One region of the Kitasatospora sp. NPDC056446 genome, then DNA from elsewhere that is predicted to be linked to it. Evidence: riboswitches for the same ligand, from Rfam matches in the RefSeq annotation. Region 1 holds a riboswitch; each other region holds the start of a gene.
The links. A riboswitch is a leader RNA that binds a small molecule or an ion and turns the genes downstream of it on or off. The one in region 1 is predicted to bind cyclic di-AMP.

Region 1 (7,189 bases):
CCAGCAGCTCCAGCGCCCCCGCCGCGATCACGTCCACCCGGCCCGGGTGCATCGACGGGATGGCCGCGCGCTCGGCGTGGGTCGCGGCCAGCAGCTCGCGGGCGATCCGGGCGACCTGCTCCCGGCTGACCCGCGAGTGGTGGATCGCCTCCGAGTCGTAGGCCGACAGGCCCTGGGCGATCGCGGACACCGTGGTGACCGTCCCGGCCAGGCCCACCAGGGTGGCCGCGCCGGTCAGCGGGACGGCCTCCTCGGCCTTGTCCAGCTCGGCCCGCACATGCGCCCGGGCCTCCTCGACCTGCTCCGCGGAGGGCAGTTCGGCGCCGCCGAAGTGCCGCTCGGTGAGCCGCACGCAGCCGATGTCCACCGAGCGCGCCGCCTCGACGTCGTCCGTGCCGCGCACGAACTCGGTCGAGCCGCCGCCCAGGTCGAACACCAGGTACGGGGCCGGGAACCGGTCGCCGGTCAGCTCCTTGGTGGCGCCCAGGAAGGACAGCCGGGCCTCCTCCTCGCCGCTGACCACCTCGGGCCCGACGCCCAGGATGTCCTGCACGCCCTTGGCGTACTCGTCGCTGTTCTCGGCGTCCCGGGAGGCGCTGGTCGCGACGAAGCGGACCCGCTCCGGGCCGACGCCGAAGCCGGAGATGATCTCCTGGTACTCCCGGCAGGCCGCGAAGGTGCGGGCCAGCGCGTCCGGGTGCAGCCGGCCGGTCCGGTCCACGCCCTGACCCAGCCGGTTGACGATCATCCGGCGGTCGAGGTCGGTGATCTCGCCGGTCTCCGGGTCCAGGTCGGCGACCAGCAGCCGGATCGAGTTGGTGCCGCAGTCGATCGCGGCCACCCGGGTCATGGTCACCGCGACTCCTGCCCGGCCTCGCCCTGTCCGGCCTCGCCCTGGCCGGCCTCGCCCTGGCCCGCGTGGTCCTGGCCGGCGTCCGCGGCACGCTTCTTGGCCGCGCGCTCGGCGGTCTTCTGCTGCTTGGCCGCGATCACGGCGTCGTGGTCCTGCGCCTTGGCCCGGTTGCGGGCGACCCGCCCGCCGGCGGCGTCGACCTCGGCCGGGGAGACGCACGGGCCCTTGGCCCACCAGTCCTCCAGCATGCCGATCGCCTCGTCGCCGAGCGGGTTGACGCCCTCGCCGGCCGCCAGCGAGTGGCCGACCAGCACGTGCAGGCACTTCACCCGGTCCGGCATGCCGCCGGCGCTCGGGAAGCCCTCCAGCACCTCGATCGCGTCCCGCCGGGCGATGTAGTCCTCGTGCGCCTTCTGGTAGGCGGCGGCCAGCTCCGGGTCCTCGGCGAGCCGGGCGGACTGCTCCTTCATCACGCCGTCCGCCTCCAGGGTGCCGATCAGCGAGGCGGCCTTGGGGCAGGTCAGGTAGTACAGCGTCGGGAACGGCGTGCCGTCGGGCAGCCGGGGGGCCGTCTCCACGACGTCCGGGTTGCCGCAGGGGCAGCGGTGCGCGACTCCGCGCAGGCCGCGCGGGACCCGGCCGAGCTGGGCGGCGATGGCGGCGACGTCGGCGTCGGAGACGGCGGGGTGGTTCTCAGTGGTCATGGGGGGAGCTGTCTCCAACGGAGGACGGTGGGAGCGGAACGGGGGTGGCGGGGGGCGGCGCGGCGCTGTCGGCGGCGTCCACCGAGTCCCAGATGCTGGCGTACCAGGGCTTGGCCGCCTTCGCCTGACCGGTGGCCGAACCGGTCGCGGGGGTACCGGCAGCCGCCGGGGAGGGCTTGGCGGAGGCCTGGCCGGCCGGGTCCACCGCGATGTACGGGGTCTCCCCCGGCACCGCGTAGTGCAGCCGGGCGCGCGCCTGCGCCTTGACGTACTCCGGGTCCTGCCAGCGGGCCCTGTCCCGGCGCAGCTGCTCGACCTGCTGGCGCGCGTGGTCGGCCTTCGCCCGCTGGGCGGAGATCTCGGCGCGCTGGGAGATGAACTGCCGCGTCGGGTAGGCGAGGATCGCCACCAGTGAGCAGAGCACCAGGACGAGGACGGTCGCCCGGCTCGTGAACCGAGGCCGGGCCGCCAAGCCCGGGATCCGCAAGCCTGCCATCTCCCGTATCCCCTCCTGGTCGCGACGGTGCCCCGCCGTCCACCCTACGGGGTGAACGGCGGGGCACCGGTCAGGCTGGCGCTACCGGGGACGCCCGGCACCCGCGCCCGCTGTGCCCACCGGTCCGCGGAGCGGTCCCGGTCGGCACTCGGCGGGGCGGCCGTGCCGGTCACCCGGCGGAGCGGGCCTGCTCGTCACTCGGCGGAACGGAACCGGGGGAAGGCGCCGCGGCCGGCGTACTCGGCGGCGTCGTCGAGGATCTCCTCGATGCGCAGCAGCTGGTTGTACTTGGCGACGCGCTCGGAGCGGGCCGGGGCGCCCGTCTTGATCTGGCCGCAGTTGGTGGCGACGGCGAGGTCGGCGATGGTGACGTCCTCGGTCTCGCCGGAGCGGTGCGACATCATGCAGCGGTAGCCGTTGCGCTGGGCCAGCTCGACGGCGTCCAGGGTCTCGGTCAGCGAGCCGATCTGGTTCACCTTCACCAGCAGCGCGTTGGCGGTGCCGGTGTCGATGCCCTTGGCCAGGCGGACCGGGTTGGTGACGAACAGGTCGTCACCGACCAGCTGGACCTTGTCGCCCAGCTTGACGGTCATGGCCTTCCAGCCGTCCCAGTCCGACTCGTCCAGCGGGTCCTCGATGGAGACCAGCGGGTACGAGGCGACCAGGTCGGCGTAGTACTCGATGAGCTCGGCGGCGGTGAGCGCCTTGCCCTCGAACTGGTAGGCGCCGTCCTCGTAGAACTCGGAGGCGGCGACGTCCAGGGCCAGCGCGATGTCGCGGCCGGGCACGTAGCCGGCCTTCTGGATGGCCTCGGTGATGAGGTCCAGGGCCTCGCGGTTGCTGTCCAGGTTCGGCGCGAAGCCGCCCTCGTCGCCGAGGCCGGTGGACAGGCCGCGCTCCTTCAGCACGCCCTTGAGGGTGTGGTAGACCTCGACGCCCCAGCGGACGGCCTCGGAGAAGGACTCCGCGCCGATCGGAGCGATCATGAACTCCTGGATGTCGACGTTGGAGTCCGCGTGCGAGCCGCCGTTGAGGATGTTCATCATCGGGACCGGCAGGACGTGCGCGTTCGGGCCGCCCAGGTAGCGGAACAGCGGCAGGTCGCTGGCCTCGGAGGCGGCGTGCGCGACGGCGAGCGAGACGCCGAGGATGGCGTTGGCGCCGAGCGAGGACTTGTCCGGGGTGGCGTCCAGGTCGAGCATGGCCTGGTCGATCAGGCGCTGCTCGGTGGCGTCGTAGCCGACCAGCTCCGGGCCGATCTGCTCGATGACGGCCAGGACGGCCTTCTCGACGCCCTTGCCGAAGTAGCGGTTCTTGTCACCGTCGCGCAGCTCCAGGGCCTCGAAGGCACCGGTGGAGGCACCCGACGGGACAGCGGCACGACCCGTGCTGCCGTCGTCGAGGCCGACCTCGACCTCGACCGTGGGGTTGCCACGCGAGTCGAGGATCTCACGGGCTACGACGACATCGATGGACGGCACGATGCATCTCCTTGCGGAAGCAGGTCCGGCTGACGGTGGTGCTGCCAGCGGGACGATTACGGAGTCGTTACGGACCAGAGCCTAACCGCCCGTGCTCCCGGGGCCACGTCGACCTCGCTTCCGTCTCAGCGTGTGGCCCGGCTACCCACCGGTAGTTCACCTGCTTGTCCCACCTTGTCCCACCGGGGCGGGCGAATGCGGACGAAGGGGTCCGGCAGCGCCGGACCCCTTCGCACGCACGGCGGTTCGGCTCAGCCGAAGTGCAGCACCTGGCCGGGCATGATCAGGTTCGGGTCGCCGCCGACGGTGCCGTGGTTCTGGTCGTACAGCGCGTGCCAGCCGCCGGACACGCCCTGGGCAGCGGCGATCGTCGACAGCGTGTCGCCGGCCCGGACGGTGTAGTCGTGGCCGGACGCCGGGGCGGCCTGCGGGGCCTGCGGGGCCTGCTGCGCGGCCTGCGGGGCGTACTGCGGCTGGGCGGCCTGGCCGGCGTACTGCTGGTAGACGCTCTGGTGGCTGGTCCAGTACCAGGCGCCGTTGTTCTGGTACCAGTACACCTTCGCGGTCGCGTCCCACCCGGCCTGGCCGGAGAAGCCCGGGGTCTGCGGCTGCGCCTGCTGCTGCGGGGCGCTCTGCTGCACCGGCTTCTGGACCGGCTTCTGCACGGGCTTCTGGGCGACCGGCTTCTGGGCCGGGGCGGCGGGCTTCTGGGCCTGCTGCTTGGGGGCCTGCGCGGGGGCGGACTGCGGCTTGGCGTCCGAGGAGGTGTCGACGGAGGCCGGGGCACCGCCCTTGCTCAGACCGGCCTTCTGCGAGCAGACGGGCCAGGCGCCCGGGCCCTGCGAGGCGAGGACCTTCTCGGCGACCGAGATCTGCTGCCCCTTGCTGGCCTGGTTGGCCTGCGGCGCGTACGCGGTGCCGCCGTACGCCTTCCAGGTGCTGGAGGTGAACTGCAGGCCGCCGTAGAAGCCGTTGCCGGTGTTGATGCCCCAGTTGCCGCCGCTCTCGCACTGGGCGACGGCGTCCCAGGTGGAGGCCGGGGCGGCGGAGGCGCCGGTGGCGGTGAGGAGCGGCATCGCGAGTCCGACGCCGGCCACACCGGCGACGGCGATGGCCTTCTCGGTCTGGGTGCGACGACGGTGACGGCCGGTTCCGACGAACAGCATGAAGGGTCCCTCTCCGTACGCCTGCGAGGTGAGCTGTCGGGTTCGGACCGGGAGGTGGCCCGGCCGCCGTGCGCGGAAACGATTCCGCTCGGGCGGCTTCACCCCAAGCCGTCGGGAAACGGCAACAAACCTGGTTCCCCCGCCCCTGCCCAGGGTTCTGGTCGGTTTCCCGTGGCGCGGCGGGCAGGATTCGGCGTTCCGCGCACGAGGTCCGCAGCTGCGAACTCCAGGGAGAGTAGACAGAACATCAGACCGATCACAAGCTCATATCACCGATATCACACAGAAATTACGGCCCGTGTCCGATCGCCTACCAACGGCGGCTATATGTCCGGATTGATGGGTGTTCAACCCCCGCCCACGGGCCGCCGGGCGACGTTTCGTCAGGGCGCCGCCCGGCGTGTCGCCGGCGCATTGTCGGCGTTTCGTCAGCTCGCGTCAGTTTGTCGAGGGCGCGGACGGGGTGTGCGGAAGCGTATGCGGAGGCGTATGCGGGGAGCGGCTCTCCGGAGTGAATTCGACCGGGAGTTCCCGCAGGCCACGCATGATCAGACCGCCGCGCCAGCGCAGATTCTCCGGGCTTTCCGCCAGCCGCAGATCCGGCAGCCGGGACAGCAGGGTGGACAGCGCGGCACGCCCCTCCAGGCGGGCCAGCGGGGCACCGATGCAGTAGTGGATGCCGTGCCCGAAACCCAGATGGGGATTGTCCGCCCGGGCCAGGTCCAAGGTGTTCTCGTCCGCGAACCGGGCCGGATCGCGGTCCGCCGCCGCCAGCACCACCAACACCGGGTCGCCGACCGGGATCGCCACGCCGCCGATGGTCAGCGGCTGCGTCGCGAACCGCCAGGTCGCCAGCTCCACCGGCCCGTCGTAGCGCAGGAGTTCCTCGATCCCCGTATCGAGCAGCGCGCGCTCCCCGCGTACGACCGACTCCTGCAGCAGCCCGCGCTGCCCCGGGTTGCGCAGCAGCGCGTACGTACCGTTGCCGATGAGGTTCACGGTTGTCTCGAAACCGGCGAACAGGAGGATGAAGGCCATCGCCGCGGCCTCGTTCTCCGTCAGGTGCTCGCCGTGGTCGCTCGCCCGGATCAGGCCCGAGATCAGGTCGTCCCCGAGGTCCGCCCGCTTGCGGTGGATCAGCTCCAGCAGGTACGCCCGCATCCGCTTCACCGCCCGCCCCACACCGCCGCGTTGGCCGCCGCCGTGGCGGATCATCATCCCGGCCCAGTCGCGGAAGTCGTCCTGGTCCTCGGACGGCACGCCGAGCATGTCGCAGATCGCGTAGATGGGGAGCGGGAAGGCGAACTCGTGGATCAGGTCCGCCGAACCGCGCTGCGCGAAACCGTCGATCAGCCGGTCCGTGAGCTGCTGCACCCGCGGCTCGAACTCCGCCACCCGGCGCGGCGTGAACGCCTTCGACACCAGCCGGCGCAGCCGGGTGTGGTCCGGCGGATCGATGTTCAGCAGGTGGGTCATCAGGTCCGCCTGCCGCTCCCCCGGGATGCCCACCCGGCCGGTGCGGTGCGCCTGCCCGCTGTGGTGCGCCGGGTTCTTCGACAGCCGGCCGTCCGCCAGCGCCTGCCGGGCGTCCGCGTACCTGGTCACCAGCCAGGCCTCGACGCCGCTCGGCAGCGTGGTGCGGTGCACCGGGGAGTGCTCCCGCAGCCAGGCGTAGGCGGGGTACGGGTCGGAGGCGAACTCCCAGGTGAACAACTGCGGGGCCGCGGGCCGGCCGGGGGCTCCGGGCGTGCCGTCGGGCTCGGCTCCGGGCCGGGCGGCTTCCGGCACGGGGTCGGGCGCGGATTCGGGCTGGGCGGGGGCTTCTGGCCGCACGGCGGCGGGCTGCGCGGGGTCGGGCTGAGCTGGCATGGTTCGACCGTATCCGGTGCGCACCCGCCCCCTTCCCCCGGCGGCCCGCGCCGCCCGCGTCAACGGCGTGCGACCCGGACGCCAACACTCCGTGGACGACCCGTGGACGGTCCGTGGACAGCTCTTGGACAGCTCTTGGCCGGGCGGCGGGCGTGAGCCTGGTCACCTGAGGGGTAATCCCTGTTGCGGAGGATCAGGACCTGCCTACGATCCTCCGCAGTACGCGTGGGCGCCGGTGCGGTGCCGCCCACAGGGAGGAGCAGACCATGCGGGTCAGCGGATCAGTCGTCGTCATCGCGGTACTCGACGGCGGGTCGGGCGCCGACCTCGCCCGCCGGTTCGCCGCGGCCGGCACCGCCGGAATGCTGATCGCCGACCAGCACGTCGGCATCGCCGAGGACCTCGCCGCCGAACTCGACCGGCCGGGCTGCCCCGTCGTCGGCGTCTCCGGCGACATCCGCCGACCCAGCGACGTCGCCGCCCTCGTCGACACCGCGGAGAAGCACCTCGGCCCGATCGACCTCTTCGCCGTCGCCGGCCCGGACGGCGAGCGGATCGTCTCCCTCGCCGACCTGCCCGCCCACCTCGACCTGGAGCGGCTCGCCGAACTCGTCGTCCTC
Region 2 (7,189 bases), on a different contig from region 1:
TCGGGCCGGGGACGTCCAGGGCCAGCATGCCGCGCACCCGGGCCCGCTCCAGCCGGCCGAAGCCGCGGCCGGCGGTGGTCAGGCCGGCCAGCACCGGCAGGCCGACGGCGGTGACGACGGTGGCGAGGCCGACGCAGAACAGGGTGATCGTGACGACGAAGCCGGCTATCGCCACCGGCAGGCCGCTGAACGCGTAGCCGATCTCGCGGTAGTAGTGCGCGGAGAACGGCGCCCGCCAGAAGGCCGGCGGCTGCTCGGTCCGGTGGGCCCGGACGGGGTGCGGGTCGTCGCCGCGACCGCCCAGGACGTCCCACTCGTCGTCCCGCATGCTTCGGCTGCTGCTCATGTCCCCGGCCCCCGGCCCCTCGTTCTGGCGTGTTCTGACGGTCGCCCGCGTTCGCTGACGACGTCCAGTCTGGCCGAGGGCCCAGGCCGGGGGGCATCCGGAGGCCTGGCGGATCGGGGGTGGGGTTAACCCCCGGGTCCGTTGCGGGCCCCGCCGCCCGGGGCGACACGGCCCTGGCGGGGCGACGCGGCCCTGGCGGGGCGGGCGGGGCGGCGCGGTCGGGGCGGCACTCGGCCCGGGCGGGCCGGAGGCGCTCAGCCGGCCGAGCCCGGCCACTCGTCGGCGAGCAGCGAGTAGAGGTACGAGTCGGACCAGACGCCGCCCTTGAGCTGGTCGTGCCGCGCCCGCCCCTCCAGCCGGAACCCGAGCCTGGTCAGCACCTTGACGGAGGCCGCGTTGTCCACGTCGACCCAGGCCGCCAGCCGGTGCACGTCCAGGCCGCGGAAGGCGAGGTCGCAGAGCAGGCCGGCGATCTCGCCCGCGTAGCCGAGCCCCCAGAACTCCCGGCCGAGGACGTAGCCGAGGTGGGCGGAGCGGTGCTTCCCGAGGGTGAGCGAGGCGTGCGCGATCGGCGTCGCGTCCGCCGGCTCCGCCGCGTCGGCGAGCCTGGTGACGGCGAGCCGGTAGGTGTCCCGCTCCCCGGCCATCGCCTCCTCCAGGTAGAGCTCCACCTGGTCGGCGCAGGTCTCCCGGTCGCGCGGCTCGAAGGGCAGGTAGCGGGTGACCTCCGGGTCGCCGAAGAGCGCGTGCAGCGCGTCCACGTCGCCGTCGGTGTGGTGGTACTCGCGGATGGCCAGCCGGGGGCCGGTGAGTCGTACGGGGACCATGGCTGCCGACCCTACCGGCACCCGGCGGCTACCGTTCGGACTATGAACGACGAAGACCTGCGGCTCGCCCCGCGCACCAGGGCCGCCGACCTGCTCGCCTGGGCGGACGGGCAGGACCGCGCTCCGGTGGCCGAGGGGCCGCTGCGCGCGGTCCTGGCGCTGCTGGAGCTGGGCGAGGGCAGGATGCACGACGGCTGGCCCGAACTGACCTCCGACGCGGTGGAGCACCTGCTGTACGAGCGGCTCCACCTGTACGTCCAACCCGCGCCCGAGGAGGACCCGCTCGCGTACGGCGACGCCGTCCGGCTGCTGGTCGACCACCAGCGGGCGGTCCGGCGGCTGAACGCCAAGCGCCAGGAGCGGCTGCACGCGGAGGCCGAGTGGCAGGGCGAGGTCGCGGCCGGGCTGCTGCGCCGCGCCGACCTGGTGACCTGGCCCCGGCTGTACGCGCTGCTGCTGCACGCGTACGGGGTGGACGTCGCGGACCCGGAGGCGGTGCGGGACTGGCTGGCCGGTTTCGGCGGGCTCGCCGAGGAGGAACGGCTGGCCGCGTTCGAGGCGCTGGCACCGGCGGGCTGGCTGGACGAGCCGGACGAGCGGGGCTGGGGGCCCGGCCGGGTGCTGTCGGTGGGCATGGCCACGGACGGCGCGCGCCGGCTGCTGGAGCAGGGCCTGATGCGGCGCAGCTACCGCAACCTGGCCGAGCTGACGGCGCTCGGGCGGCCGATGCCGGACGAACTGGCCGGGGACTTCGGGCGGTTCGAGGAGGCCGCGGTCGCCGTGGCGCTCGACCTGTTCGGGGAGTGGACGGTGCCCGGGCTGCCCCGGCTGCTGCTGGAGGAGTTCCCGGAGCTGGCGCCGGAGCCGGGCCAGGAGGAGATCGACGCGTACCTGGCGCAGTTGCCCGCCGAGGACTGAGGCGCAGCGGAGAGCCCTCGGCCGCGTGTGCGGCCGGGGGCTCTCGGGCTTCCGGGACTCTCAGGGCTTCGGGCTCCCGGGCCTTCGCTACGGGTTGAGGCCGCGCTGCTGGAGCCAGGGCTCCGGGTCGACCGGGGCGCCGCCGCCGGGGCGGACCTCCAGGTGCAGGTGCGGGCCGGTGACGTTGCCCGTCGCGCCGACCTTGCCGATCTGCTGGCCGGAGGTGACCTTGCCGGTGCCCTTGATGATCGAGGAGAGGTGGCAGTACCAGATCTCGGTGCCGTCGGGCAGCGTCTCGACGATCCGGTAGCCGTACGAACCGGACCAGCCGGCCGAGGTGATGGTGCCCTGGCCGAGCGCGTACACCGGGGTGCCGGTGTCGGCGGCGAAGTCCAGGCCGGTGTGCAGGTTGGCCCAGTAGCGGGCGCTCTGGCCGTAGTGGGCGGAGAGCCGGTAGTCCTTCACCGGGAGGGTGAGGGCGGCGGCCTGGGCCCGTTCGGCCTCCTCGGCGGCGCGCTTGGCCTCGGCCTCCTTGGCGGCGGCCTTGGCCTCGGCCTCCTGCGCGGCCTGCACCCGGGCGCTCTCCTCGGCGGCGGTGCGCTGGCTGTCGGCCTGCTGCTGGATGCGGGCGGCGAGGGCGAGGCCGGGGTCGGCGGCGAGGGCGACCGGGGTCTCGTCCGGGCTCTCGACGGCGGGGGCGGCGGCCGGGGTGGCCGAGGCGAAGCCGGTGGCGCCCAGGGTGGCGGCGACGGCGGTGACGCCGAGCAGTGGGGAGGCTCCGCGGGTCTGACGCGGCATCCGGTGGCGGTTGGTCTCGGCCTCGGGGCCGAGGAGTCCGGGGCCGTGGAACTCGGGGCCGTCCGTACCGGGGTGGTCGAGGAGCCGGGTACCGGCTGCGGGGCCGGCCGGGTGTGCCGGGGTGTGCGTCGACGCCACGGAGGCGCGCTCCTTTCCTTCCTTCGCGCCTACCGGGTTAGCTGACGGGTTCGGAGCAGGAAGGTCTCCTACGGCCGGGCCGGAGCCCCGCCGATTCACCCCAAGGAACGTGGTTCCCCGGCTCCCTGACCTGCCCGGAGGCCGGTCTGCGGGATTAGGCGACGGCGCACGGTGCCGTCTGGGTACGGCGTTGACGACCGCGCTGCGTTATCAAACGTTAATCCTAGGACGCCCTGATTCCAAGCCATCCGTCCGGGACGGCTGTGGAACACGTGATCGGACGTCAACGAACGACCCCTCACCGGGGCACCCGATCCGAGCACTCCATCTGAGTACTCCTACTCATGTGCGAGCCGCCCGCACGGCCGCATCCTGGCGCCATGAGCGCACCGATGCAGAACCGCACCACGGCCGCGTACTACATCCAGGCCATCCTCTCCTTCGCCCTCTCCGGCACCGCCCTCGCCGTCGGGATCGCCTACCTGCCGGTCGGCGGATGGACCCGGGCCTTCCTCGGGATCGGCCTCCTCTACACCGTCACCTCCGCGTTCACCCTGGCGAAGGTGATCCGGGACCGGCACGAGTCCAACGAGATCGTCAGCCGGGTCGACCAGGCCCGCCTGGAGAAGCTGCTGAGCGAGCACGACCCGTTCCGGGCGGACGGGGTCTGAGGCGCGCGCGGCCCGCCGTCGGTACCAGTGCTTGACGGCTAAGGCTATTAGCCTTAGCTTTATGGCTATCGGCAGTATTCGCCGATGCCCCGCAGCGGCGGACCGAGGAGGCCCACCATGAACGCCACCACCCCGAGCACCCGGTACCTGGACGTCCCCGGCGGACGGATCGCCTTCGACGACACCCGCCCGGACGACGGCACCCACCAGGGCGACGCCGCCCCCGTCGTCCTGCTCCCCGGGATGCTCGACAGCCGGGCCGCGTACCGGCACCTCCGCCCGCTGCTCACCGCCGCCGGCCACCGGGTCGTCACCATGGACCTGCGCGGCTTCGGCGAGTCCTCGATCGCCTGGGACGACTACGGCCCGGCCGCCCTCGCCGACGACGTCCTCGCCCTGCTCGACCACCTCGGCATCCCGCGCGCCGTCCTCGCCGGGAACTCCTACACCGGCGCCACCGTCGTCAAGGCCGCCGGGGACGCGCCGGAACGGGTCGCCGGGATCGTCCTGATCGACGCCTTCGTCGAGAACCCCGAACCGGGCGCCCTGATGCGCGGCGCCATGGGCCTGATGGGCGCGGCGCTCGTCCACTGGCCGGCCTTCTGGGGCTTCTACCTGCGCCGGATGGCCTTCCCCGGCGCCAAGCCCGCCGACTTCGACGGGTACGTCGACGGCCTGGTCGCCGCCCTGCGCACGCCCGGCCGCAAGACCGCCACCCGCGGGTACGTCGGCGGGGACTCCTCGCCGACCGGCTGGACGGCGGCCGTGCGGTGCCCGGCGCTGGTCGTCATGGGCAGCAAGGACCCCGACTTCCCGAAGCCGGAACTCGTCGCCGACCGGCAGGCCGCGGCGCTCGGCGCCCGCAAGGCGATGATCGAGGGGTCCGGCCACTACCCGATGGCCGACAACCCGCGGGCCACCGCCGACGCGCTGCTGCCCTTCCTCGCCGGACTCGCCTGAGCCGACCGCCCGCCCCCGGCCTCCCCAGCCCCGACCCGACACACCCCGACACGCCCGGCCCCCACACACCGACACGCCCGACCACTCGCCCCACCCCGACGCGCCAGACCGACGCCCCCCCCCGCTTCCGTACGGAGAGACCCGAACCATGCCCCGCGTAGGACTGACCCCCGACCAGGTCGTCGACCACGCCCTCGCCCTCATCGACGAACAGGGCGCCGACACCCTCACCCTGGCCGCGGTCGCCGCCCGGGCCGGCGTCGCCACCCCCTCCCTCTACAAGCACGTCAGCGGCGGGCTCGCCGAACTCCGGCGGCTGATCGCCGTCCGGGTCACCGACGAACTGGCCGACCGCCTCGCGGACGCCGCCGTCGGACGCAGCGGGGACGACGCGGTCGCCGCCGTCCTGCGCGCCTACCACGCGTACGCCACCGAGCGGCCCCACCGCTACACCGCCCTCCCGCAGGCCCCGCAGCCCGACGCCGACCTGACCGGGGCGGCCGCCAGGCTCGTCGGCGTGATCATCGCCGTCCTGCGCGAGTACGGCCTCGACGGCTCCGAGGCGGTCCACGCCGCCCGCACCGTCCGCTCCCTCGCCCACGGCTTCGCCTCCCTCACCGCCGCCGGCGCCTTCCAACTCGCCGAGGACCTCGCCACCACCCAGGACCGCCTGATCGCCACCCTCACCACCGGCCTGCGCAACTGGCCCGCGTAGGGCCCGTCTTCGATCGTCGGCGCGCGGGCATCGCAACGCGGAAGAGCAGAGGGGCCGCCTCCCGCCGGAGGCCGGGGCGCGGCGGCCCGCAGTCGGGGGGTTTCGACGACGGCCCCGGGCCCGCGACACCGGAAGTCGGGCCCGCCGACTTCCCGCGCCGCACCGGGCGCGGGGAGGCACGGGCGGCCCTGGGCGGGCCGGCGGCCGCCCGGGACCGGCGGCCGGGAAGCCGGGCCCGAAGGCTTCTCCCGCGCGCGGCGCCCCGCAGGTCGGCGGAGGGGCCCGGCCGCGGACGGGTTAGTGTGGCCGGTCTGATCGGTGGTCATGAGGGGACCGCCCCCGTGGCCGGAGGTCGTAGGTGCCCGCACTGGTAGCGAGGGCGCGCCGGTGGTACGGGCGGCTGCTGGACGGGGACATACGGGCCGGACGGCTGGCGCTGGGGGTGCTGCTCGGGGTGACGGCGGCACTGGGCGTGCTGCCGATCCTGCTGCCGTACGGGTGGCCGCCGTCGGCGCTGGTGCTGCCGGTGGTGGGCGGGGGCCTGGTGCTGCGGCGCGGCCAACTGCTGGTGCTGGTGTGCGTGGCGCTGGCGGGCAGCCTGCTGGGGGCGGCGGTGCAGGACCCGCACGGGGTGCGGCTGGGGGTGACGGTGGTCGTGGGCCTGACGGGCGCGACGGTGCTGGCGGCGAACCGGTTCCGGCACCGGCTGGGGCTGCGCGGCACCCAGGGCGACTCGATGCTGCTGGAGCTGGCCGAGCACAACCGCGCGCTGGCCCGGCTCCCGGAGCGGCTGCTGGACTGGCACTTCGACAGCGCGCTGGCCCCGGCCGGCGGCGCCTCGTTCTCCGGGGACTTCCTGCTGTGCGCGCACCGCCCGGAGGAGGACCTGCTGGAGCTGGTGCTGGTGGACGTGTCGGGCAAGGGCAGCCGGGCGGCCGCCCGGTCGACCCACCTGTCCGGTGCCTTCGCGATGCTGCTGGGCCGGGTCCCGCCGGAGGCGTTCCTGCCGGCCGCCAACGACCACCTGGTCCGGATGGGCTGGGAGGACGACTTCGCCACCGCCGTGCACCTGGCGCTGCACCCGGCGACCGGGCACTACCGGCTGTTCAACGCGGGCCACCCGCCGCCCGTGCGGTACTGCCGCCGCGACGGCTGGGAGCCGTCCGAGCACGGCGGCCCGGCGCTGGGCCTGGTGCCGGGCGCGCCGTACCCCGCGGTGTCCGGGCGGCTGCGGCACGGCGACTCACTGCTGCTGTTCAGCGACGGCCTGGTGGAGGTGCCCGGCCGGGACCTGGACGAGGGGGTGGGCCGGCTGCTGGCCGCCGCCGAGCCGGTGGTGCGCACGCACCGGACGCAGCAGCAGTCGGTGCGCGGCGCGGCCCGGCGGCTGGTGCACACGGTGGCGGAGCACGTCGCGGACGACCGGACCCTGGTGCTGGTGCGGCGGCTCGGTCATCAGTCACCGCCTGGGGAAATGGGGTATTAAGAATCAGTGCCCCCCTCCGAGGACGAGAACCGGCCGGCGGACCGGACGCAGGCGGCGGACCGGCCCCGGACCCCGGACCGGACCCCGCCGCCGCTCGGCGCCCCGACCACGCGCAGCGCGATGCGCTGCGTGCGCCTGCTGCTCGGCTGCACCAGCGCGGCCGAACTGCTCGGCACCGTGCTGGCCGAGGGCCCGGGGTGGATCACCGGCGAGGGTTCGGCGCTCTACCTGCTGGACTCCACCGGGATGCTCCGGCTGACCGCCTCGCACGGGCTGCCGGAGTGGGCGCACGAGCGCTACGGCGTGGTCGACCCGGACAGTGAGCTGCCC
Region 3 (7,189 bases), on a different contig from region 1:
TGAAGTCGATCCGGCCCTCGTAGGCGTCGATCAGGTTGACCTGGCCGCTGACCACGTTCTCCCAGGTCGGGGAGGTGGCGTCCTCGAAGTCGGCGAGCCAGATCCGCGCGCCGGAGTTGAGGGCGTTGATGACCATCTTGCGGTCGGTCGGGCCGGTGATCTCGACCCGGCGGTCCTGGAGGGCGCGCGGTGCCTCGGCGACCTTCCAGTCCCCGGCCCGGATGCCGGCGGTCGCGGGGAGGAAGTCCAGTGTGCCGGTCGCCGCGATCTCGGCGCGGCGGGCCTTGCGCCCGGCCAGGAGCTCCTGCCGGCGGCCCTCGAAGGCGCGATGGAGTCCGACGACGAAGGCGACCGCCTCCGGAGTGAGCACCTCCTCCGCCCGGTGGACGCGCGGGCCGGCGACGGTGACGACCGGAGCGGCGGTGGAAGTGCGTGGGGGTACCCCCGGCCGGAGGCTGGGGGAGGGCCCCTGATCTGCAGCCATGAGCAGGACACTCCTAAGACGGTTGAGCCTGGCGAAGGGAGCTCCGGTGGGAGCCTCCTCGGGAACTTCCTCGATCGATACCCGCCTGTCGGCGAGATCGATTCTGTAAGGTGGAGACTAGTTTCCGCGATACAGAATTTCAACGATTTGTTGAAGAGGTCGCCGGGACTCTACTCCTCCCCGACAGCGAAGGGAACGCCGGTGGTTGCGACCCCCGACACAGCATCGACGACGGGCGCCGACCGTGCGAGCGGCGGCGTGCAGTCCGTCGAGCGCGCCTTCCAACTCCTGGAGGCGCTGGCCGACTCCGGCGGCGTGGCCACGCTCAGCGAACTGTCCACCACGTCCGGCCTCCCCATGCCGACCATCCACCGACTGGTTCGTACCCTCGTCCAGCAGGGCTATGTCCGCCAGGACACCGCGCGCCGCTACACCCTCGGCCCCCGGCTGATCCGGCTCGGCGAGACCTCCGGCCGGCTGCTCGGCAGCTGGGCCCGCCCCTACCTGGCCGAACTCATGGAGGCCACCGGCGAGACCGCCAACCTGGCGGTGCTGGAGGGCGGCGAGGTGGTGTACGTCGGGCAGGTGCAGTCGCGGCGCTCGATGCGGATGTTCACCGAGGTCGGGCGGCGGGTCCAGCCGCACTGCACCGGCGTCGGCAAGGCGCTGCTCGCCCAGCTCCCCGAGGACGAGGCGCGCGCCGTGCTCGGCCCCAACCCGCTGCCCGCGCACACCGAGTACACGGTCACCGACCCGCAGGAGCTGATGCGCCAGCTCGCCGAGGCGCGCGAGCGCGGCTACGTGGTCGACGACCAGGAGCAGGAGATCGGCGTCCGCTGCATCGCGCTCGCCGTCCCGGGCGCGCCGACGCCCACCGCGCTCTCGGTCTCCGGACCGGAGGCCCGCATCAGGGCCCTGGAGGAACAGGCCGGGGCCGCCTCGCTGGTGCCGGTGATGCACGAGATCGCGACCCGGCTCGGGCAGGTCCTCGCTCCCTGACGAAACGTCAACCTCCGGTGCCGCCAGGAGAGGCCGGAAGGCCGCCCGGCGTCCGCCGTTCGGGCGGACGCCGGGCGGGTTGCGCGCCCGTCCCGACGACGCCCGGCCACCCTGGTGCGGACGCGGTCCGCGACGGCGCGGACGGCCGGCACGAGGGCAGGGTGAACGGCATGGAGCACCAGGGAGTGCGCGACACCGTACGGTTCGGCACCAGGCACAGGAGGTTCGGCACGGGCGGGACGGTCGCGGCGGTGGCCGCCGTGGCGGCGGGCTGCGCCGTGGCGGTACTGGCCACCGGCCCGTCCTGGGCCCTCCGGCAGCCGGAACCCCGCCCGACGGTGGAGGTCGTCGCGCCGGGCGCGCCCGAGGCGTCCGTCCTGCCGGCGGTGGTCGGGGCGTCCACCCTGCCCGTCGTGGTCGCCGCGCCGTCCGACTCCGACCTGGAGGTGATCCGGCTCGACCCGGACCCGGCGCCGCCCGGCGAGACCACCACCATCCACGCCTTCGTCGCCAACCGGGGCCCGGACACCACCGCCTCGCCCTTCACGGTGGTGGTCACCCTGCCGAAGGGCGTCACCCCCGAGGGCCCGTACTTCCCCGAGGACTGCGAGGTCGCGGAGCACGGCCGGCAGGTGCGCTGCGTCTTCGGCCCCGGGCTGAAGGAGGGGCGCAGCGCGACCGCGCTCGTCCCGGTCCTGCTCTCCCCCGACCTGCCGCTGGGCACGCTGGTCGGCGGCTCGGTCGCGGTGCGCAGCGCGGACGACCGGGACGGGGACAACAACCGGCAGCCGTTCGACATCAGGGTCGTCGAGACGGCTGCCGGTTCCTGAACGCGGACGGCACCGGGGAGGACGGCCGGTCCGGGAAAGGGCCGTCCTCCCCGGCCACGAGGGCGCGGGGCCTAGCGGTAGACGCGGACGTAGTCGGCGGCCATGGTGATCGGGGCGGTCCCCTGCGGCGCGGGGTGGTACTGCCCGGCGCACACCGAGAGGTTGAGGATCAGGTACGCCGACCAGTTGGCGCCCACGCCCTTGCCGTCCGAGTGGACCTTGACGCCGTTGACGTACCAGTCCACCGAGTTGGCGCCGTAGTAGGTGCCGATGGTCACCCACTGGTCCTTCGCGACGGCGCTCGCGTCGGTGTAGTACTTCGGGGTGCCCGGGTTGACGTGGTTGGTCAGCTCCAGCAGGTTCGGGTTGTCGGGGTGGTACTCGAAGGAGTCGATCTCCCCGTTGCCGTTCTTCCAGGTCCACAGGGCCGGCCAGGCACCGGTGCCGGCGGGCAGCTTGACCCGGGTCTCGGCGTAGTCGCCGGTCTTGACCTGGAAGCCCTCGCTGGAGCCCTCCGTGGTCAGGAAGCCGGTGTTCCAGGACTGCTTGCCGTTCTCCAGGGTCGGGCCGCCGGGGGTGGCGGTGAAGGTGGCGACCCCGTTCGCGACGCTGACGTTGTTCTTGTTCAGCCAGTCCAGCTTGTTGTCGTCCGGGTTGTGGTTCCCGTACTTGTACGAGGTGCTCTTGTCGCCGACCCAGCGCTGGCCCCAGGAGATCGGGCCGTTGAACTCGTCGGACCAGGTCAGCGACTTGCCGGCGACCGGGGAGGACGGCGCGGGGGTGCTCGGGCTCGCGGTGGCGCTCGGGCTGGGGCTGGGGGCCGTGGTGGGGCTGGGCGCTGTGGTGGGGCTGGGCGTCGCGGTGGGCGTCTCGGTGGGCTTCGGGGCCGGGGTGGCGGTCTTGGTCGGCGCCGGGGTGGGGGTGGGAGTGGCCGTCGGGGTCGGGGTCGGGGTCGGGGTCGGGGTGCCGGTGGCCGAGACCACCAGCTGCTGCGAGGGCAGGTTGTGCCAGGCGCCGCCGAGGTCCTGCCAGAAGCCGAACTGGGTGTACGTCCCGGCGGGCAGGGTGCGTGCACCGCTGGTGAAGTTCACTCCGCTCGGGCAGATCTGCACGTTGGAGGCGTTGCCGGGGAAGTCGAGGTTGGTGCCGCGCGCGTCGCGCACGCCCACGCCGACGGTCTTCGCCGTGAAGCAGGCCGAGGAGTGCAGGGCGAGCGACGCGGTGGTGGCCTTGCCCGCGACCATGGCGGCGGGGGCGAGGCGGTCCTGGGTGACGGTGGGCGCGGTGGCGGCCTGGGCACCGGTGACGGACGGCAGTCCGAGCAGGCCGGCGCCGCTGATGGCGAGCGCCCCGGTGGCGGCGAAGGCGGCGTTGCGGCCGCGGTGGGTCGGACGGGCGTGGCGCGGCGCGCGGCGCCGGGCGGCAGGCTGGGGCATGAGAGGACCTCTGCGACGCCGGCGAGGTTAGCTGTCGGGTTCGGGCTGCAGTTGGCCCGGCCGCCTGTGGAGCGGCTTCACCCCTAGCCTCGGCCCGTACACGGTTGCGCACGGGCCGGGCGCCGACCTTGGTTCCCCCGCTCCTGTCCGCTGTGGTGCTCGGTGACCCGCCGACGGGTGGACAGGACTAGGCGTCCCGGCGGCGGGGTCCGCGGGGGCGGACGACCGTTGCAGGCTAGGCAGGCCGTACGTGAACGGACAACTGTCTCGGGCCGGTTGTCGCACAGCTCACAGTGGTGTCGATCAACGACACTGCGTGGCGGCCGAGTTGATCACTTCGCGCGCGCCGGTGGAGCGGTTCGGTGCGGTGGGGTGCGGCTCGGTGTCGGCGTCGGCGTCGGTGCGGCTCGGCCTCGGTTCGGCTCGGCGGAGCGGCCTCAGCCCAGCCAGGCGTCGACCTGGCTCTCGGCCTCCGGCGCCCAGGCCAGCTCCAGGTGGTTGAGGCCGCTCAGCAGCCGGGTGCCGCCGACCGTCGCGATACCGGTGGTGTCCAGGGCGCTCGCGGTGAAGACGATCCCGTCGCTCGGGCCCCGGTTCTCGTCGAGCACGCCCGGGATGTCGGCCGACCCGCCCGCCAGCAGGTAGGTGCGCACCGCGGGCGGGATCCCGGCCTGCTGGAGCGGGGCGATCAGCGAGCCCGCGTCGATCGCCGCCTGGATGCCCTGGCCGGAGGTGTAGAAGCCCTGGCCGCCGTAGTAGGTGGTCCACCAGTCCTGGGCGGTGGTGTCCACCCCGTACTTCCCGTCCCAGCGGGCGAGCAGCTGGCGCTGGCCCGGGTAGCAGTCGTACCCGCCGGTCGGCAGCACGCCGAGGCAGGGCTGCGCCGTGTACGTGCCGTAGCAGGTCATGTACAGGTGCGGGGACGGCGCGTTGGCGCTGCCGCCGCAGGCCGGCCAGGTGGCGAGGTCGAAGGACCAGCCGTGCGCGTACACGTAGTCGAGCCCGCCGTTCGGCCCCCCGAGCGTGACCAGGCGGCGCACGTCGCCCGCGTACGCCCTCCCCCACGACGGCCGCACCGAGGACACGTACGCCCGGGCGGCGACCTCGCCCTTGCTCCAGGCCACCACGTCGACCTGGGGCACCCCGAGGCGGGCCCGGATCAGCGCGATCGCGTCGCCGACGGCCTGCGCCTGGAGCAGGTTGTCGCCGTGCTTGTGGGCGAAGCCGACGGCGAAGACCCGGTGGCCGGTACCGGCGAGGTACTGGGCGAGACCGGTGGACGGGCAGGAGGCCGCGCCGCAGGCGCCGGACTCCCCCGGGTTCGCCCAGGCCCGGTCGGCGTTGTCGTTGGCGCCGTGGACCAGCAGGACGGGGGTCGCGCGGCCGCCGGTGTCCCAGCCGGCGGCGGAGTAGAGCAGGAAGCGGCCGGAGGAGGGCTCGCCGGTGCCGAAGTACGTCCGCCGGGCGCCGTCCTGGTCGCCGCGCCCGTCGGACGGGAACTGCTCGGTGCGGAAGCCGGGGGTGGTGTCGAGGTAGCGCTCGACCTTGGCCCAGCCGTTGCCAGGGGCGGGGAAGGCGGCCTCCAGGGTGAGGGAGGCGGTGGCCGCCCGGCTCGCGGGGGTGCCGAGGAGGAGGGCGGCGAGGCTCAGGAGGACGACGGCGAGCGCGGTGGGGGCGCGCCGCGTGCGGATACGTCGCATGGGGGTACGTCTCGTGGGGGTACGTCGCATGGGGACGTGCCGTGCGGGAACGTGCCGTGCGGGGGCCGGTCTCGTGGGGGCTGGTCTCATGGGCCGGACGGTAGGACCGGCGCACTCCGGGTGCCCATGTGCCGGTCGCACACCCCGGCGGACGGCACGATGGCGGACCGTACCGTGGCAAAGGTCGGACCGAGTGCACCCGGTCGGATAAATTGGGGGTCCGACATCTTCCGCAGTGCACAAGAGCGCCGAACCCGGAAGCGCCTAGCCCAGAAACGAGGCCCCGCCCAGCCATGACCGCGCCCCTGCCCGCCTTCGCCGGCCGTACCTACGTCTTCCGGGCCGACAACGGCGCGGCGTTCCGCAACACCTACTCGGCCGACGGCACCCGGCTGCGCTGGGAGGGCCTCGGCGAGTCCGCGGGCCAGTGGGAGGACGTGCGGCTGCACGTCGCCGAGGTCGCGCCGGAGGTCTACTTCGTCAGCTGGACGGAGCAGAGCGGGATCACCGTCAGCCATGTGATGGACCTCAGGCAGCTGACCGTCCGGGCCTTCTGGACCTTCGAGGGCGAGGGCGGCCGGGTCGGCCAGCTGCACACCGGGACGCTGGAGCGCGTGGCCTGAGCCGAACGGCCCCGGCTGGGCGGCCTGAGCCGAGCGCCCTCGGCCGAACGCCCTGAACGCCGTGTGACGACGGGACCCCCGGAGTGTCGACTCCGGGGGTCCCGTACGTTTCGGGCGTCGCTGTCAGGCGGCCGGGTTCGGCACCTTGAGGTGATCGGACAGCCACTCCAGCGAGGACGGCAGCAGCGCGCTCCACGTCTCGAAGTTGTGGCCGCCGTTCTCCAGCATGCTGTACGAGACCTTCATCGGGCTCTGCGCCGCCTCGACGAACGCCTCGGTCTCCCTGCGGTAGTCGCCGTCGCCCTTCTTGGTGCCGGCCAGCAGCACCGACACGTTCGGCGACGGCAGGTTCTTCAGGCGCCACATCAGGTTGGCCTCGTCGCGGCGCTGCTTGCTCCCGCCGAAGAGGTCACCGGTGGTCGGGTCGTCGGCGGCGTCGTAGTAGGCGGAGAGGGCGACGGCGGTCGGGAACACGTCCGGGTGGCGCATGGCCAGCTTGAGCGCGCAGTAGCCGCCGGTCGAGTTGCCCATGAAGGCCCAGGCCTGCGGGTCGGACGAGACCCGGAAGCTGGCCTGGATCGCCGAGGGCACGTCCTTGGTGAAGTACGTGTCGGACTGCGGGCCGTTCGGGATGTCCTCGCACTCGGTGTCCTGCGGCAGCGCGGGTGACGGGCGCATCAGGATCATCACGGTCGGCTGCATCCGGCCCTCCTGCAGCAGCTTGAGCGCCGCGCCCGGGTAGTTGAACCGGGTGATCAGGTTCTCGGCGATCCCCGGGAAGCCGGTGCTGACGATCACGGCCGGGAACTGCCTGTGCGCGTACTCCGGCTGGAAGTACTGCGGCGGCAGGTAGACGTAGCCCTCGGTGGACAGCCGGCTCACGGCGCCGTCGATCCGGACCTTGCGGATCTCCCCGGACTGGCTGGGCTCACGGCCCATCGCGCCGCCGCCCTTGACCGAGGCCTGGCCGATCGTCTCCACCAGGAGGCGTCCGGAGGCGTCCGCCTTGTTGTGGATCACCACCGGGCCGGTACTGCCGGTGCCCAGCAGGTCGTCCCAACTGCTGTAGAAGGCGAAGTAGTTGTTCGCCACCAAGCCGAGTGCGGCGAGCACCGCA
Region 4 (7,189 bases), on a different contig from region 1:
CCCTCGACCAGCTCGCCGAGAAGCTCGGCGTCCACAAGACGACCGTGCTCCGGCTGCTGCAGAGCCTCGAAGAGGAACGGTTCGTCTACCGCGACGCGGCCTACCGCTACCACCTGGGCGCCGGCCTGTTCGCGCTCTCCGGCCTGGCTCTGGAGCAGCGCGGCATCCGCCGGATCGCCGCCCCGCACCTGGCCGAGCTGAACGCCGCGACCGGCCAGACCGTGCACCTGGCCGCCTACGAGGGCGGCGAGGTGGTCTACATCGACAAGTTCGACTCCCGCCACCCGGTCCGGATGTACTCCCGGATCGGCCTGCGCGCCGCGCTGCACAGCGCCGCCGTCTCCAAGGTGCTGCTGGCCGACCTGCCGCTGCCCGAGCGGCGCCGGGTGGTGGCCGGGATCGACTTCACCCCGCACACCGAACGCACCCTGACCACGCCCGAGGCGCTGCTCGCCGAGCTGGAGAAGGTCGCCGCGCAGGGCTGGGCACAGGACCACGCCGAGCACGAGGCCTTCATCAACTGCGTCGCCGCGCCCGTCCGGGACGCCAGCGGACGGGTCGTCGCGGCCGCGTCCATCTCCGTCCCGGACGTCGTCCTGCCGTACGAGCAGGTGCTGGACCTGCTTCCGCAGCTGCTCGCCACCGCCCGCGCCGTGTCGGCCGACTGCGGCCGCCCCGACCATATCTGACGAACCGTCAAGAACCCTAAGGAAGACGATGTCCACCGAGCACCCCCGGACCGGCGAGAAGACCGAGATCCGCACCGACGGCGCCCCCGCTCCCGCCTGGATGTTCTCCCAGGGCGTCCGCAAGGGCCCGATCCTCCAGGTCTCCGGCCAGGGCCCGCAGGACCCGGCGACCGGCGAGTACCTCCACCGCGGCGACGTGAAGGCGCAGACCCGGCGCACCCTGGAGAACGTCAAGGCCATCGTCGAGGCGGGCGGCGCCACCGTCGAGGACGTGGTGATGTTCCGCGTCTACCTCACCAAGCGCGCCGACTTCCCGCTGATGAACGAGGTCTACGCCGAGTTCATCGACGAGAACATCAAGCCCGGCGGCGTGAAGCCGTGCCGCACCACGATCTTCGTCGAGCTGCCGCAGGAGCCGATGCTGGTCGAGATCGACGCCCAGGCCGTCATCGGCTGACGGGCCGCCCGCCCGCAGGGCCCGGACGCTCCCGCGCGTCCGGGCCCTCGGTGCGTCCGAGCCCTCGGCACATCCCGGCCCGCCGCCGTCCCCGCGCGCCCCCACCTCCGCCCGCCTCCGTCCCCGTCGATGCCTGCTTGCCACACCTCGACCCGGATATTAGGTTAGCCTCACCTAACTATCTGGAGGTCCGTCCATGAGCCTGCCCACCGGCGACACCGAGGTCCCCGAGCCCACCACCGCCGAACGGATCCTCAGCCTGCTCGCCACGGCCTCCTCGCTCACCGTCCGTGCCCTCGGCGAGCACCACGACCTGGACACCCCGGTCTCCGTCCACGGCACCCGGCTGCGGATGCGCGCCCCGCTGGACGCCCCGCTCACCGTGGCCGCCGCCCAGGCCACCGAGGGCCTGGCCGTCGTCCTCGACGTCACCGACGTCTCCCCCGTCGCTGTCCGCGACCGCGTCCGCGCCCGCCTCACCCTGGCCGGCCGGCTACACCTGGCCCACCTCGCCGACGACGGCCTCAGCGTCCACCTGGGCGTCGACGTCGCCCACGCCGTCCTCGCCACCCCGTACCGCACCGGCGCGGTCACCGCCGCCGACCTCGCCCTCGCCGCCCCCGACCCGCTGGCCCGCCACGAGGCCCCGCTGCTCACCCACCTCGCCGACGACCACGCCGACGCGCTCGACGTCCTCACCCGCCTGCTCGACCCGGTACTGCTCGCCCGTACCCCGGACGTCCGTCCCCTCGCCCTCGACCGGCACGGCCTGGTGCTGCGCCTGGACCACCCCGACGGCCACCGCGACGTCCGCCTCGTCTTCCCCGAACCGGCCCGCGACACCGAGGACTTCGGCCACCGGATGCACGACCTGCTGGCCGCCGCCCAGCACGGCCTGCCGGTCCACCGCAACTGACCGGGCCCCGACGCCCCGCCACGCCGGCCACCCGGCTCACGGCCGACCCCGACGCCCGAACCCCGTCACCGCTCGACGGCGTCCTCCAGCACGATCCGCCCCATCCGCCCGTACAGCTCCGGCCGCCACCGGCGCACCGCGAGGGCCAGCCCGATCCCGCCCGCGAACACCCCGATCACCAGGTACGGGATCACCCGGAACAGCAGCGTGTGCGCCGCCGCCCCCGCCGCGGCGTCCCTGGCCAGGACCAGCAGCACCACCACCCCGGCCATCGCCACCCCGCCCAGCAGCGGCGCGACCAGCGTCCGGAACCAGTGCGCCGTCTCCGGATGACGGCCCCGCACGTGGAAGTACCCGACCACGGCGAAGGAGCAGAGCGTCTGCACGACCAGGATCGCCATCGTCCCGAGCAGCGCCAGCAGCGTGTACAGGTGCGCGTACGGGTCCATCCCCGCCGCCAGGAACGCCGCCACCAGCACCGCCGCGATCACCGACTGCACCACCGAGGCCACGTGCGGCGAGCCGTACCGCCGGTGGGTGCGCCCCAGCGCCGGGTGCAGCAGTCCCTCCCGCCCGATCGCGTACAGGTACCGCGCCGCGCACTGGTGGAACGCCATCGCGCACGCGAACGAGCCGGTGACGACCAGCCATTGGAAGACCGTCACCGCCCAGGCCCCGAGGTGCTCGCCGAGCGGGTCGAAGAACAGGCTGTTGCCGTCCTTGCCCGGCACCGCGCCGCCCGCCACCGCGATCGCGTGCCGGACCCCGTTGCCGGAGACGATCATCCAGGACACGAAGACGTAGAACAGCCCGACCCCGACCACGGACACCAGGGTCGCCCTCGGCACCACCCGCTTCGGGTCCCGGGACTCCTCGCCGTACATCGCGGTCGACTCGAAGCCCACCCAGGAGCAGAACGCGAAGAACAGTCCGAGCCCGGCCGCCTCCGCCCCCGAACTCCCCACCCCCTTCAGCGCGTTCAGCGGGTTCACGGCCGCCCCGACGATCCCGTCCGGCCCGCCGCCGGAGCACAGCACCGCCACCGAGACCGCGCCCAGCACCGCGACCTCCAGCACCAGCGCGACCCCGAGCACCCCCGTCGTCAGATGCAGGTCGAACCAGCCCGTCACCCCGATCACGACCAGTCCGAACAGCGCGTACCAGCCCCAGCCGAGATCCACCCCCACCTGGGCCCGGACCAGCCCGCGCAGCGAGTACGCGAAGAAGCCGAGGACCGAGGCCTCGAAGACGATGTACGCGAGCAGCGCGAGCAGCCCCGACGCCATCCCGGCGACCCGCCCCAGCCCGTGCGAGACGTACCCGTAGAACGCCCCGGCCGCGGTGATGTGCCGGGCCATCGCCACGTACCCGATCGAGAACACCGTGAGCACGACGGTCGCCACGATGTACGCGGCGGGCGCGCCGACGCCGTTCCCCTGGCCGACGACGATGGGCAGGTTGCCGGTCATCGCGGTGATCGGGGCGGCGGTGGCGACGGCCATGAACACCACGCCGACCAGGCCGACCGAGCCCGCCTTCAGCCGGTCCACCGCCGCCGCGCCCCCCACCGCCTCCGCGCCGTCCGCCGTGGCCGGCGTCCCCGCCTCCCCCGGACCAGCGCCGTCCGCCGCCTCCCCCGCCGACGCGGGATCCCCGCCGGGCCGCTTCCCCGACGGCCCCGTCCCCGGCGGCTTCCCCGACCGGCCCCCGACCACGCCCTCGCCCCGGACGGCCATCCGGCCTCCTCGCCTGCCCCGGCTCTCCCGCCCGCCGGACCGGCCGGGCGCTGACTGCCGAAAGCATCGGGTGCCGCCAGGCGCCCCGCAAGGCGCGGATCATCCGACAACCCCGCTGCCTGACGGCAGAGTTGACGCCATGTTCGACCGCCCGGAGCCGGCCTCGAACGACCGGACGCCCCGGAAACGGCAGTGGCCGGCCCGGCTCGCGAGGGGGTATGTCCCGCGAGCCGGGCCGGCCTGGGCGTGTCCCGCGCCCATGTCCGCCGCGCGGCGGTCACCCGGTCGAGCGGTCACCCGACATGACCATCCCGGAGGACCGATTCGCTCCGCAGCAGCGGTGGTTCCTGAGACCCCGGAGGGTCAGAGCGCGACGCCGTGGGCGCGCAGGTAGGCGACCGGGTCGATGTCCGAGCCGTACTCCGAGCCGTTGCGGATCTCGAAGTGCAGGTGCGGGCCGGTCACGTTGCCGGTGGCGCCGGAGAGGCCGATCTGCTGGCCGACGGTGACGGACTGACCGATCGTCACACCGATCGAGGAGAGGTGCGCGTACTCGGCGTAGTGGCCGTCGGCGAGCTTGATCTCCACCTCGTTGCCGTAGGCGCCGCCGTTGCCGGCCTTGACCACGACGCCGTTGCCGACGGCGCGCAGCGGGGTGCCGGTGGAGGCGACGAAGTCCTGGCCGGTGTGGTGGCCGGAGGCCCACATCGAGCCGGCCACGCCGTAGGCGGTGCCCAGCTTCGGGTTGGCCAGCGGCGCGACGAAGGCGGCACTGGCGGCGACCGGGACGGCGGTCACGGCCGGGGCCGGGGCCGCGGTCTGAACCTGGGTCTGCACCTGGGCGGACGGCTTGGCGGCCTCGGTCTGGACCTGGACCTGGGCCTGCGGCTTGGCGGCGGCGGCCTGGGTGACCGGCGCGGCCGGCTTGGCGGGCTTCGCCGGGGCGGCCGGAGCAGCCGGGGCGGCGGCGTGGCCGGCGAGCGCGAGCTGCTGACCCGGGAAGATCAGGTTCGGGTCGGCACCGACGAGCGAGCGGTTCTGCTCGTACAGCGCGTGCCAGCCGCCCTGGACGTTCCGGGCGTCGGCGATCTTGGACAGGGTGTCCCCGCTGACGACGCGGTAGCTCTCGGCCGAGGCGGCCGAGGCGGCCGGGGCCGGCGCGGCGGCCTGGGCCGCCGGCGCGGAGGCGGCGGCGGGGGCCGGGGCGGTGTGGGCCTGGGCGCTGATCGCGGTCACCAGCGGAAGGGCGAAGGAGACACCGGTCACAGCGGTGGCGATGCCGATCCGGGCGGCGCGGGGCAGGGCGATACGACGAGCCTGTGCAGGCATGGAATTTTCCTCTCCGACGCCTGCGAGGTGAGCTGTCGGGTTCGGGCTGGAGTTGCCCGGCCGCATGTGCGGCTTCACCCCAAGCCGGTCCTGGACGCCCGCGCCCTGAGGCGCGAACTCCGGTCCGGCGACTTACCTGTGGGTCCCCCGCTCCTGCCGTACAGAGTTCAGATCGAACCACCGGGCAGCGGCAGGATTCGGCGTTCCACCCGGCGGATCCGTCCGGACTGGCCGGGCGGTCGCTGAACTAAAACCCATCCGTTCGGGTGAAGCAATGTCGATCTCTTGAATCGGCAACCATCTCCCTGGTCACCGTCACCCTCCGGATACCGGCCCGCACAGTGCGTACACAACCCATTCACCCCCCGCCACTGATCCACGACCCTGCGCCGAAGTCGACGCCGCCGCGCAGTCGCCCGCTCACGCACCGCACGCCACCGACACACCCACCGGTGACCCTTGTCACGTACGCCTCGGGAGGCGCAGGATCGGGCCGTGGCCACCTCCGAGGCCGGCACCCTGCGCCTGGGCACCGCGCAGGGTCGCTGGGTACTACTGGCGACCGTGCTCGGCTCCAGCATGGCGATGCTCGACGGCACCGTGGTGAACGTCGCCCTGCCCCGCATCGGCACCGATCTCGGTGCCTCCCTGGCGTCCCTCCAATGGACGCTGAACTCCTATCTGCTCACCCTGGCGGGCCTGATCCTGCTCGGCGGCGCGCTCGGCGACCGCTACGGACGGCGCCGGGTCTTCCTGATCGGCGTGGTCTGGTTCGCCGCCGCCTCCGCGGCCTGCGCCGCCGCGCCGAACATCCAGGTGCTGGTCGCCGCCCGGGCCGTCCAGGGCATCGGCGGCGCGCTGCTCACCCCCGGCTCGCTCGCCATGCTCCAGGCGGTCTTCCACCCTGACGACCGCTCGGCCGCGGTCGGCCTGTGGTCCGGCCTGGGCGGGGTGTCGGCCGCGGTCGGCCCCTTCCTCGGCGGCTGGCTGGTGGACGGCCCCGGCTGGCGCTGGATCTTCCTGCTGAACCTGCCGCTCGCGGCCGCCGTGATCGCGGTCACCACCAGATCGGTGCCGGAGAGCCGGGACAAGGGCGCGTCCGGCCGCTTCGACGTGCTCGGCGCTGTGCTCGCCGCACTGGCGCTCGGCGCGGTCACCTACGCGCTGACCGCCGCCGGCGAGGGCCTGTCCCCCGCGGTCTGGGTCACCGGGGCGATCGGCCTGGTGCTCGCCGCCGCGTTCGTGGCCGTCGAACGCCGCGCACCCGACCCGATGCTGCCGCTCGGCCTGTTCTCCTCCCGGCTGTTCACCGCCGTGAACCTGGTCACCCTCTGCGTGTACGCGGCCTTCAGCGGCGTCTTCTTCCTCCTGGTGGTGCAGCTCCAGATCGTCGCCGGCTTCTCGCCGCTGGTCTCGGGCTTCGCGCTGGTGCCGATCACGGTGCTGATGCTGGCGCTGTCGGCGCGGGCCGGCCGGCTCGGCAAGCGGATCGGCCCGCGGATCCCGCTCACGATCGGCCCGCTGCTGTGCGCCGCCGGGGTGCTGCTGATGCTGCGCACCGGCCCGGACTCCTCCTACTGGGCGGACGTGCTGCCCGCCGTCACGGTGATGGGCTGCGGGATGACGCTGCTGGTCGCACCGCTGACCGCCACCGTGCTGGCCGCCGTCGAGGTCCGGCACGCGGGCATCGCGAGCGGGGTCAACAACGCCGCCGCCCGCGCGGCCGGCCTGCTCGCGGTGGCCGCCCTCCCGGCACTGGCCGGGCTGAGCGGCGACGCCTACCGGGTACCGGCCTCGGTCGACTCCGCCTTCCACACCGCGATGCTGATCTGCGCGGGCCTGCTGGCCGCCGGCGGGCTGATCGCCTTCACCACCGTCCGGGGCAACGTGCTCGCCCCCGAGGACCACCCGGTGGCCGAGCCCGACTGCGAGTGGAGCTGCGGCACCACCCCGCCGCTCGACCCGGGCCACGTCCACACGCACGAGGGCCCTGCCACCGGTCCGGTGGCAGGGCCCTCGAAGCCGAGCTGACCCGGCGTCAACTCACGGGCGTATCAGAGGA

Region 2: linked by a shared signal. The riboswitch ahead of ACFQ6N_RS03640 (M23 family metallopeptidase) and the one ahead of ACFQ6N_RS30285 (transglycosylase family protein) in region 1 are both predicted to bind cyclic di-AMP.
Region 3: linked by a shared signal. The riboswitch ahead of ACFQ6N_RS06040 (hypothetical protein) and the one ahead of ACFQ6N_RS30285 (transglycosylase family protein) in region 1 are both predicted to bind cyclic di-AMP.
Region 4: linked by a shared signal. The riboswitch ahead of ACFQ6N_RS23735 (peptidoglycan DD-metalloendopeptidase family protein) and the one ahead of ACFQ6N_RS30285 (transglycosylase family protein) in region 1 are both predicted to bind cyclic di-AMP.

Annotation. Positions count from the first base shown of each region.
Region 1 covers NZ_JBHTRF010000064.1:27,544-34,732, forward strand. Annotated here, with positions in the region: gene ACFQ6N_RS30265 (exopolyphosphatase) at 1-850, opposite strand, end outside; partial or broken gene ACFQ6N_RS30270 (DUF501 domain-containing protein) at 1,042-1,575, opposite strand; gene ACFQ6N_RS30275 (septum formation initiator family protein) at 1,547-2,053, opposite strand; gene eno (phosphopyruvate hydratase) at 2,248-3,534, opposite strand; gene ACFQ6N_RS30285 (transglycosylase family protein) at 3,786-4,700, opposite strand; cyclic di-AMP (ydaO/yuaA leader) riboswitch at 4,705-4,873, opposite strand; gene ACFQ6N_RS30290 (cytochrome P450) at 5,139-6,569, opposite strand; gene ACFQ6N_RS30295 (SDR family NAD(P)-dependent oxidoreductase) at 6,836-7,189, shown strand, end outside.
Region 2 covers NZ_JBHTRF010000003.1:223,001-230,189, reverse strand. Annotated here, with positions in the region: gene ACFQ6N_RS03655 (sensor domain-containing protein) at 1-346, opposite strand, end outside; gene ACFQ6N_RS03650 (GNAT family N-acetyltransferase) at 601-1,173, opposite strand; gene ACFQ6N_RS03645 (hypothetical protein) at 1,216-2,091, shown strand; gene ACFQ6N_RS03640 (M23 family metallopeptidase) at 2,179-3,027, opposite strand; cyclic di-AMP (ydaO/yuaA leader) riboswitch at 3,040-3,198, opposite strand; gene ACFQ6N_RS03635 (YiaA/YiaB family inner membrane protein) at 3,408-3,698, shown strand; gene ACFQ6N_RS03630 (alpha/beta fold hydrolase) at 3,816-4,658, shown strand; gene ACFQ6N_RS03625 (TetR/AcrR family transcriptional regulator) at 4,807-5,373, shown strand; gene ACFQ6N_RS03620 (PP2C family protein-serine/threonine phosphatase) at 5,732-6,859, shown strand; gene ACFQ6N_RS03615 (SpoIIE family protein phosphatase) at 6,866-7,189, shown strand, end outside.
Region 3 covers NZ_JBHTRF010000006.1:60,033-67,221, reverse strand. Annotated here, with positions in the region: gene aceB (malate synthase A) at 1-484, opposite strand, end outside; gene ACFQ6N_RS06050 (IclR family transcriptional regulator) at 686-1,483, shown strand; gene ACFQ6N_RS06045 (hypothetical protein) at 1,654-2,313, shown strand; gene ACFQ6N_RS06040 (hypothetical protein) at 2,385-3,749, opposite strand; cyclic di-AMP (ydaO/yuaA leader) riboswitch at 3,751-3,917, opposite strand; gene ACFQ6N_RS06035 (esterase/lipase family protein) at 4,187-5,449, opposite strand; gene ACFQ6N_RS06030 (phenolic acid decarboxylase) at 5,743-6,072, shown strand; gene ACFQ6N_RS06025 (alpha/beta hydrolase) at 6,196-7,189, opposite strand, start outside.
Region 4 covers NZ_JBHTRF010000039.1:34,672-41,860, reverse strand. Annotated here, with positions in the region: gene ACFQ6N_RS23755 (IclR family transcriptional regulator) at 1-689, shown strand, start outside; gene ACFQ6N_RS23750 (RidA family protein) at 718-1,146, shown strand; gene ACFQ6N_RS23745 (DUF2470 domain-containing protein) at 1,343-2,062, shown strand; gene ACFQ6N_RS23740 (APC family permease) at 2,128-3,564, opposite strand; gene ACFQ6N_RS23735 (peptidoglycan DD-metalloendopeptidase family protein) at 4,162-5,127, opposite strand; cyclic di-AMP (ydaO/yuaA leader) riboswitch at 5,130-5,340, opposite strand; gene ACFQ6N_RS23730 (MFS transporter) at 5,623-7,158, shown strand; gene purB (adenylosuccinate lyase) at 7,182-7,189, opposite strand, start outside.